DNA from 3 places in the Promicromonospora sp. NPDC050249 genome. Region 1 is predicted to be linked to each of the others. Evidence: predicted binding sites of a transcription regulator. Region 1 holds the regulator's gene; each other region holds the start of a gene.

Evidence for each region. Region 1 encodes LexA, which represses DNA repair genes until DNA is damaged. Its sites were predicted from a motif close to TCGAACANNTGTTCGA; they were not measured.
Region 2: the regulator LexA is predicted to act here: its motif matches at 1,077-1,092, upstream of AB0I32_RS15695 (DUF222 domain-containing protein).
Region 3: the regulator LexA is predicted to act here: its motif matches at 1,644-1,659, upstream of AB0I32_RS08815 (HNH endonuclease signature motif containing protein).

The regions. Positions count from the first base shown of each region.
Region 1 covers NZ_JBFAKY010000001.1:212,431-215,676, reverse strand. Annotated here, with positions in the region: gene AB0I32_RS00970 (ATP-dependent DNA helicase) at 1-385, shown strand, start outside; gene AB0I32_RS00965 (L-lactate dehydrogenase) at 396-1,385, shown strand; gene lexA (transcriptional repressor LexA) at 1,470-2,285, opposite strand; gene AB0I32_RS00955 (LysM peptidoglycan-binding domain-containing protein) at 2,476-2,922, shown strand; gene nrdR (transcriptional regulator NrdR) at 3,042-3,246, shown strand, end outside.
Region 2 covers NZ_JBFAKY010000017.1:88,791-92,036, forward strand. Annotated here, with positions in the region: gene AB0I32_RS15680 (DUF916 domain-containing protein) at 1-141, shown strand, start outside; gene AB0I32_RS15685 (BMP family ABC transporter substrate-binding protein) at 138-803, shown strand; gene AB0I32_RS15690 (DUF2200 family protein) at 915-1,010, shown strand; gene AB0I32_RS15695 (DUF222 domain-containing protein) at 1,155-3,032, shown strand.
Region 3 covers NZ_JBFAKY010000008.1:145,663-148,908, reverse strand. Annotated here, with positions in the region: gene AB0I32_RS08820 (FAD-dependent oxidoreductase) at 1-20, opposite strand, end outside; gene AB0I32_RS08815 (HNH endonuclease signature motif containing protein) at 81-1,526, opposite strand; tRNA gene AB0I32_RS08810 (tRNA-Pro) at 1,786-1,862, opposite strand; gene AB0I32_RS08805 (RidA family protein) at 1,994-2,461, opposite strand; gene AB0I32_RS08800 (DUF4177 domain-containing protein) at 2,458-2,622, opposite strand; gene AB0I32_RS08795 (transglycosylase domain-containing protein) at 2,731-3,246, shown strand, end outside.

The sequences.
Region 1 (3,246 bases):
CGAGGATCCGGAGGCATGCCTGTTCGGCACGCTGTCCCTGTGGCAGGGCGTGGACGTACCGGGCCCGTCGTGCCAGCTCGTGCTGATCGACCGCATCCCGTTCCCACGCCCCGACGACCCGGTCAAGGCGGCACGCGCCAAGGCCGTGGAGCAGGCGGGCGGCAACGGGTTCATGGCGGTGTCCGCGCAGCACGCGGCGCTGCTGCTCGCGCAGGGTGCCGGGCGCCTCGTGCGGAGCATGGACGACAGGGGAGTGGTGGCAGTCCTGGACCCGCGACTCGCGACCGCGCGCTACGCGTCGTTCCTGACCCGTTCGATGCCCGGGTTCTGGCCGACCACCGACTCTGCGCTGGTCCGTGCCGCGCTGGCGAGGCTCGACACCTAGCCTGGGGGGCATGGCAGCCCTCTCGGACACCCCGGCCGCACGGTCCTCCGGCGCTCGCACCACCAAGCTCGCCGTGGTGGGTGCGGGCGCGGTGGGCTCGACGCTGGCCTTCGCCGCACTCGCGCGGGGCGCGGCGCGGACCATCGCCCTGCATGACGTGAACCGGGCGAAGGTCGAGGCGGAGGTGCTCGACCTCCAGCACGGCCTCATGTTCACGCCCCAGGCGCAGGTGATCGGCTCCGACGACGTCGCAGTGTGCGCGGACGCCGACGTCGTCGTCGTGACCGCGGGGGCGAAGCAGAAGCCCGGGCAGACCCGGATCGACCTCGCCGAGGGGACCATCGGGCTGATGCGCGACATCCTGCCCGGCCTCGTCGAGGTCGCGCCGGACGCCACGTACGTCTTGGTGACCAACCCGGTCGACGTCGTGACCTACGCGGCGCTCAAGATTTCCGGCCTGCCGCGGGAGCGGATGTTCGGCAGCGGCACGGTCCTTGACTCCTCCCGGCTGCGTGTGGTGCTCGCGGAACGCTGTGGCGTGGCGGTGGGGAACGTGCACGCGTACATCGCCGGAGAGCACGGCGACTCGGAGATCGCGCTGTGGAGCTCGGCGTCGATCGGCGGCGTGCCGCTGCTCGACTGGGAGCCGCTGGGCGGCAACCCGCCGCTCGACGCGGCGGTGCGTACGGAGGTGCACCACGAGGTGGTCGACTCGGCGTACCGGATCATCTCCGGCAAGGGGGCGACCAACTACGCCGTCGGCCTGGCTGCTACCCGCATCATCGAGGCGGTGCTCAACGACGAGGGCCGGATCATGCCGGTGTCGTCGCTGCTGGAGGACTACCACGGCATCAGCGACGTGTGCTTGTCCGTGCCGTCGCTCGTGGACCGGCGGGGTGTCACGGACAACGTGCTGGTGCCGATGTCCTACGACGAGCTGGCCGGCCTTCGTGCCTCAGCGGAGAGCGTGCGGGCCGTGCAGAGGCGATTCGGCTTCTGACGACACCGCGAAGTAGAGCGCCTGTCCGCCCTACGCACGCCAAGCGTTGCGCAGGGCGGACAGGCGCTCTACTTCGCGGTCTCGTCAGAGGCTGCGCAGTACGGCGACCACGCGGCCCAGGATCTGGGCCTCGTCACCCGGGATGGGCTCGTAGGCCGGGTTCTGCGGCAGCAGGAAGACGTGACCGTCGGTCTGCTTGAACGTCTTGACCGTCGCCTCGCCGTCGATCATGGCGGCGACGATCTCGCCCTGCTCCGCGACGTTCTGCTGCCGCACGACCACCCAGTCCCCGTCGCAGATCGCTGCGTCGACCATCGAGTCGCCGGCGACCTTGAGGAGGAACAGCTCGCCGTCGCCCACCAGCTGGCGGGGGAGGGGGAACACGTCCTCGACGACCTGCTCGGCAAGGATGGGGCCACCGGCAGCGATACGGCCCACGAGCGGCACGTATGACGGCGGGGGAGTGCTGGCGTCGTCGGGCACCGAGCCGCCCCAGTGGACCTGGCCGCTACGGCGCGGCTCGGGCCAGTGGATCTCGCCGCGCGTCGGCTTGTCGACCTGCTCGGCCATCGGCTCCACGAGCTCCATGGCGCGCGGCCGGTTGGGGTCGCGACGCAGGAAGCCCTTCTTCTCGAGCATCTGGAGCTGGTGCTTGACGCTCGACGGACTGGCCAGCCCGACGGCCTCGCCGATCTCACGCATCGACGGCGGGTAGCCCCGCGTCTCGAACGACTGCCGGATCGTGTCCAGCACGAGGCGCTGCCGTTCGGTGAGGCGGTCTGTCGGCGAGATCGTGTGCACGTCAGCGACCGCCTTGTCGGCTGGCGTGTCCAGCGTGGCGACGCCGGAGGCTGCCGTGTCGACGGCTCTCGTGTCGCTGGTCCCGTCCCGTCCCGTCATGCCCGTGCCCCTCCCGTTCCGACAAATGTTCTCCTGTGCGGTACCCACTCTAGGTCACAAACGCGCTCGGCTCAAACGAATGTTCGAGCGTGTCTCGACATGGACGGTGTCCCGTGCTACACAATGGTACGGGCGTTCGACGAACGCTTGTATGAACGACAGAAGCTCAGTCACTCTTCGAGGAGGGGCCATGGGGGACGTGATCCCGCTGCGGCAGTACACCCCGACGTATGAACAGGCGTATGTGCCGTCGTATGGCCGGGCGTATGCACCGGCGGCCGGACCAGCTGCGGTCCGTGCGTACACCCCGGCGGAGGGGCGCACGCTCGCCGACCGGCTGGGCCTGGCCGGCCTGCGGCTCACGCGGCGCGGCCGGGTGGTCCTCGTGCTCCTGGCCATGCTCCTGCTCGCACCGATGGTCACGTGGGGGGCGACGGCGGTCGCCAGCTCCCCGGGGGAGCCCACAGAGGTCCGGGTGCATGCGGTGCAGCCGGGAGAGACGCTCTGGGGCTTCGCCCAGGAGGTCGCGAGGCCTGGCGAGGACGTCCGGCACGCGGTCGGCAGGCTGCAGGAGCTGAACGAGATGTCGACCGGCACCCTGCGCGTCGGGGAGCTGTTGCTCCTACCCAAGGAGTGACCGAAGGCCTCGATTCGCGGACGAATGTTGCGGCTATGTTGCAAGGGGGTGGTTTGCCCGCTTACGGTCGGGGCGCGACCGGAGGCCTCCGGTCGATGGTCGACCACGCAGGAGTGAGCATGCACTGCCCGTTCTGTCGCCACGCCGACTCGCGTGTGGTGGACTCGCGGACTGCCGACGACGGCCTGTCGATCCGGCGCCGACGGCAGTGCCCGAACTGCAACCGACGGTTCACCACCGTGGAGACCGCGAGCCTGTCCGTGGTCAAGCGCTCCGGCGCCACAGAGCCGTTCAGCCGCGACAAGGTCGCCGCGGGTGTACGCA
Region 2 (3,246 bases), on a different contig from region 1:
CGACGCCGGACCCGTGCGCAGCGGGAGGACGCGCGGGTGCGGGCCGCCGTCGAGCAGGCGTTGGCGGAGCGGGAGGCGCTGGCGGAGCGGGAGGCGACCGCAGGTGCCGGCGCCGAGCAGCCCGAGGCGGTCAGCCCGTGAGGCGGACGACGGCGAGCCTCGCCGCGCTCGGTGTAGCGCTCGTGCTGGCGGCGTGCTGGGCGCCCCCGGACGCCGCCGGGGGCGACGCCGCGAGCCCGCCGCCCCTGACCGGGTTCGCGGCACGGTTCGTCGGATCCGCGCACGAACCGGCCCCCGAGGCGACCGTCCGCCCCGTCCCGGGCAGCTGGGACGACGTCGTCGTGCCGGCCGGGTACACGATGGTCCTGATCGCGCGCGGCGGCGAGGCCACGACGGAGACGCTGACCGCCGCCGTCAAGAGTTATGCCGCCACGCACGGCACGAGGCTGACGGTGCTGCCCGCCCGCAGCGACGACGAGGTCGAGCAGCGCATCCATGAGGCCGTCGCCGCCGATCCTGACCTGGTCGTCGGCGTGGGCGACGGAGTCGTGGACGTCTTCTCCCTCATCACCGCCCAGTATCTGGACACGGACTTTCTCGTGGTCGGCGCACAGCTGCCGGAGCCCACGCACAACGTCACGGCGGTCACCTGGCCGGGGGCCGAGTTCCGGGGCACCGGCCTGGGCAACGGCGGCGCCGACCCGGGCGCTGTCACCCCCGAGCGTGCCGGCCAGGCCGTGAGCGCTGGGGCCGCGAGCGTGCTGCACGACCTGATGGGCATCGTCATCGACCTCGGCCAGTGAGGCGAAGGCCGGGACCATCACGATCACCCCAGGTCAGAGGAGGGCCAAGGCTCCTGGTGGGCGGCATCTCCGAGTCGGCGCCGGATCGAGGCGCTGCGGCACCGATGCAAGATCCGCTACCTCGACAAGCTGGTCGACGAGCTCGAACGGGCCAAGAAGATGGAGTCGATTCTGCGGGGCGGGGAGCCTGCCTATCGCCGACATTGAGGTGGGCTTCGAGTCTGTCCGTGCGGTGCCAAGGGTTATCCACAGATTTGAAATCCGCCCAGCAGACCGCACGAGTGTTCGAGATAATAGACGCACCGAGGAAGTGAGAACTAGAGGCGAGCAGCGGGATGGGCGGGGGTGGGCATGGTGGAGCAGACGACGAACAGTGGCACCGCCGCCGGCCTGCCTGCTGCGGCCTCGATCGAGGAGACTCTGGCCCGGATCGAGAACGAGATCGACCACCTCACCGCCCAGACCAACCCCGAGACGCTGACCGGGTGGGACGCCCCAAGCATCGGCCGCCTGGCCGACGCACACACCCGGATCCGTCGGCTGACCGGACGCCTGGACGGTGTCCGTTACACCCTGCTGCCCCGGATCGAGAATGAGGGTTCGTGGCGCTCGGGTGGCACGGCCCGGACGTTCACGACCTGGCTGCGCCTGCGTGAAGGAATCTCCGCGTCCACGGCAGGTAAGGACATGACGATCGCGCGCCGCCTCACCACCGCCCTCCCCGTCACCCGGGAACGTCTGGTCGCCGGGACGTTGGGTGTGGACCACGCCCGCGTGATGATGGAGGTCGCGCCCACCAGCGCGACCCGCACCGACGCGCTGGCGTGGTTGATCGATACCCGCACGGGTCACACCACGACACCGGAACAGTTCGTGCAGACCGTTGCGGTCGACTTCCCCGACCCGTCCGAGGACCCGGACGGGACCCGCACCCGTGACCTGGTCACGCAGGTCCTGGAGGGTGCGGTCGCTACCGGGACTCTGGTCACGGGTGAGGGCCTGGTGCTGCGGGAGGCTGGTGTGTTGAACGCGGACCAGTTCCGCAAGGTGGCGCGCCGGTTCGCGACCATCACCGACCCGGACACCGACGACCTCGATGATGACAAGGCCGCGCAGGGCGAGTTCTTCGACTTGTCCAAGACGTTCGGTGGGTATCACGTGGCCGGGTTCCTCACCGATGAGCACGGCCTGCAGCTCACCACCGCGATCAACGCGATGATGGGTGCCCCGTCAGCGGAAGACACCCGCACGACGACGCAGCGTCGCGCGCAGGGTCTGGCGGATGTGGCGCGGGTGGTGCTGGACACCAACCAGGCCTCGCCGGGGGCGGCGATCGCACCACACCTGAACGTCACGGTGTCCTGGAACGAGTTCGTCGCTCAGGTCACCAGGACCCGTGACGGGCTGTGCCTGTCGTGCGGACAGGCGACACCCGGTCGCGGCAACCGCCCGGGCGCTGGTGCGAAGACCCCAGGCACAGGCACAGGCACAGGCACAGGAACAGGCACAGGAACAGGCACAGGAACAGGCACGGGCGCAGGCACGGGCGCAGGCACGGGCGCAGGCACCGGTGTATGTGCAGGTGCAGGCACCGGCACCGGTGCGGATGTTGGTGCAGGCGCGCTGGACACCAGCCCAGCGGCCGGTAGCCCGACCGGCAGTTCGACCGGTACTCCGAGTCCGGGTGGAGGTCCGGGTGGAGATCAGGGTGGCTGGGATACAGCGGAGCCGACACTGTCCACGCTGTTGTCGCCTGGTGGTCCGGTGTTCACCGAGACCGGCGGCCGCGCCCCACGCACCCTGGTGCGCCGGTTGGCGTGTCACAGTGCGATCACCCGGATCGTGTTCGGACCCGACGGAGCAGTCCTCGACGTGGGTCGTGCCCAACGCACCGTGTCGGGGCAGATGCGACGCGCTGTCATCGCCCGAGACCAACACTGCGTCTACCCCGGATGTGACCAACCACCCTCACGGTGCGAGGTCCACCACGCCATCACCCACTGGGCTGCCGGCGGGGACACCTCGGTGACCAACAGTGCGTTGCTGTGCTGGTACCACCACCAGCTCGTCGACACCCGCGGCATCACCATGCACTGGACCGGGAAGGCCCCGGCCGACACCACTGCCGGTGCTCTGCTGGAGACCGGATGGGCCTTCACCGACGCCCGTGGGCACCGCATCCAACTACCCGAACCCATCGAAGCGCCACCACCAGCCGACGCCGCCTGACCGACCGACGCCGCCTGATCGACCGATGCCGCCTGATCGATCGACCGACCGACCGACCGCTTGACCGTGTCCGTCCGAGCCCGCCCGCCTGACCGTGCCCAAGCCTCCGGACGGGCGGATCCCGCAAGCTGGATCCGCCCGCCGCATCGCCCTGGCGGTGACCGCACCGACCTGGATTTCGGCGGTCCGGGACCAGCGAACGGACGTACCTCAA
Region 3 (3,246 bases), on a different contig from region 1:
ACGAGGACGTACGGATCCATCGGTTGCCTCCCGTGCTGGGTTGGTCCCAAGTCTTGCACCAGCGCCCGACGGCGGCCGGTTCAGCGGATATGCGCCCAGGCGAGGTCGGCCCGAGGCCGTCGACTCGACGCTCTCCGCCGTCTCCGCGGCCGGTAGGCGATCGTCCCGCTGTGCCGCGGCGCAGAGCGTTCGATGCTGTATCTGCTGCGTGGAACACGGCCGTCGCGGGGACCCGTCACCCCCACTGCTGGAGTCCAGGCCGGGGGCGTCTCCCGGAGGGGTTCGGGTGGTTCGGGCGCGACGAACGTGTAGCTGTGCCCTGTGGGCGTGACGGTCTCGACGGCTTGGCGGCCCTCGCTCTCGGTGGCGGACTGCGTCCAGCCCGGCGACTGTTTGGCGTGGTTGCAGCGCGCGCACAGTCCTTGCCCGTTGTCGAGGCTGGTCGGCCCGCCTTCGGCGTGCGGGGTGACGTGGTCGATGTGCCGCACCTGGGCGTCGCACCACGGTGTGGCGCAGACGCCCTGCTCCCGAGCGCGCAGCAGGTCGGCCATGCCCTGGGGGTGGAACCTCGCCTTCGACGTCGAGGCCACCAGCCGACCGCCCGGAGCGACGTAGACCGTGCGCAGCCATGCGACGTCGGCGTCGATGCCCTGCGCGACCAGGTTCCGTGCCACGGGCCCTGGGACGACACCCGCGCCCGCAGACATGCCCTCGACGACAACGCCTGGCCGGTCGCCCTCGGCGAGCAGGGTCTGGTCAGAGACCAGGAGGTTGATCGTGACCGGGACATCGTCGGCATGGCCCGGCTCGCGGCCGGTGAGGCGCTCGATCAACGTGTCGGCCATGAGCTGTCCGGTCCCGCGCCCGTCACCCGCGGCCTTGGCCGCCTCCGCGTGCTTCTTGAGCTGGGCATAAGCCTGCACTCCCTGCTGCATCGGCACCAGGGCGGTCAGGTACACCATCAGGTCCGGCGCCGGCCGCACCGAGACGCACCGCTGAGCGACGGCCTTCGCCCTGCGCTTCACGCACGCGTGCACGTCCAGCTCCCCGGCGAGCTCCTTCACCCGCGCGATCAGCCGCCGGGTGCCCGTTCGTGCCAGCGTTGGCAGGTTCGCCGGCCCGCAGATCTGCTCGTCGATCTGAGCGCGGTGCTCCGCCGTCAGGTGCGAGGGCTCCCGGACCAGGAGCGTCGCCCGCCACTGCGACAGGATGCCGAGGCAGAGGGCTCCGAACGTGTGCGGCATGCCGGTCAACCACACCCGGGCGGTGCTCAGGAACGCCGATCCGGCGTGCGGACTCTGCTGTGTCGCCGCCCCAACCTGGTTCGGCACGGCACGGCCTCGCCGGTCGGCACGAATCCCTTGTTCGGCCTCGGCCGCCTTTGTCGACTCCTCCAGCGCCACGGCCAGCTGCGCCTGAGCGGCGGTCGCTGTGTTCTTGAGGGCCTCGAGCTCGCCGAGCAGATCGACGCACCCCGCCGTGTCGGATGCGCCTGGAAGGATCATGGCCGCCAGCCGCTCACGCATCGCCCGCACGTCCGGCGGTCGAAGCGCGGCGCCGTCCACGCCGAACGATGCCGACGGAGGTGGGCCGTCGGGCGTTCGGCGAGTTGAACCACTGGAGCGCGTCATGGCATCAAGTTATCCGACACGTGTTCGAAGCGCGTTCTGAGTGGGCGGCGTCTGCTGACGGCAGAACCGGGACACCGGGTTTCGGCAGCGGTCGCACCGGACGACGAAAAGACCCTCCGACCAAGCATTTCTGCTGGTCAGAGGGCCTTTCACATGGTCGGGGTGACAGGATTTGAACCTGCGACCTCTTCGTCCCGAACGAAGCGCGCTACCAAGCTGCGCCACACCCCGATGAGTCCACCGCACGACAGGCACGAAGCCTTTCCGCGGGAGCCTGCTCAGAATAGCCGACGCAGGGCCCGGAACGGAAACCGAATCCGGAGTGGGTCCGATCACGCCCGTTCCAGGCCGCTGCGAAAGCGCTAAGCCAGCTCGACGACGAGCTCTACCTCGACCGGCGAGTCCAGCGGAAGCACTGCCACGCCAACGGCGGAGCGGGCATGCACACCGGCGTCACCGAAGATCTCACCGAGCACCGAGCTGGCGCCGTTGATGACCGCGGGCTGACCGGTGAACGACGGGTCGCTCGCGACGAATCCGACGACCTTCACGATCCGTGAGACCGCGTCGAGCGAGCCCGTGACCGACCGGACCGCGGCGAGCGCGTTGAGCGCACACGTGCGCGCGTAGGCGGCAGCGTCGTCGGCGGAGACCAGGCCCTCGCCCTCGCCGACCTTGCCGGTCGCGGGCAGCTTGCCCTCGACGAAGGGCAGCTGGCCAGACGTGTAGATGTAGTTGCCGGTCTGCACCGCCGGGACGTACGCCGCGACCGGAGCCGCTACCTCCGGGAGCGTGATGCCCAGCTCGGCGAGGCGCTTCTCAAAGCTCATGCGTCACCGCCGGGCCGCTTCAGGTAGGCGACGAGACCGGTGCCGTCGGGGCCGGGGACCACCTGCACGAGCTCCCAGCCGTCCGAGCCCCACTGATCGAGGATCGCCTTGGTGTTGTGAATGAGGAGGGGGATCGTCGCGTACTCCCACTTCGTTGCCATGCCGACGATGCTAGCCCGCGAATGGCAGCGGCGATTCCCTACGAGACCTGCACAAGGGCGAGTCCGGTTTGGGCGCGCTCTGTCAGGGACACCCCGTAACCTGGGCCCATGGCCATGGCGAACCCTCGCGAGCCGCGCCGGATCACCCGAACCATCCCCGCCGCGCAGCTCATCGGACTCCTTCTCGCATTCGTGCTCACCGCAGGCGCTGGTGGCGTGATCGCGGCCGGGCTCGTGATCCCGCTGGCGTCCGGCGTGAACACCGCCGTCGACACCGGCGTCGAAGTGTTCGACGAGGTGCCTGCCGAGCTGGTCCCGGGGCCGCTGTCGGAGCAGTCCCAGATCTACGCGAGCGACGGCAAGACGAAGCTGGCCACGTTCTACGCGCAGAACCGCATCGTCGTACCGCTCGACAAGGTGTCCGCTCACATGAGGAACGCCGTGATCGCCATCGAGGACGAGCGTTTCTACGAGCACGGCGGTGTGGACCCTGAGGGCATCTCGCGTGCGGCGCTGCAGAACTTCGGTGGCGGTGCCACGCAGGGCGCCTCGACGCTCACCCAGCAGTACGTGAAGAACGTGCTGATCGAGGAGGCCGACCGGTCGGGTGACACGTTCGGCATC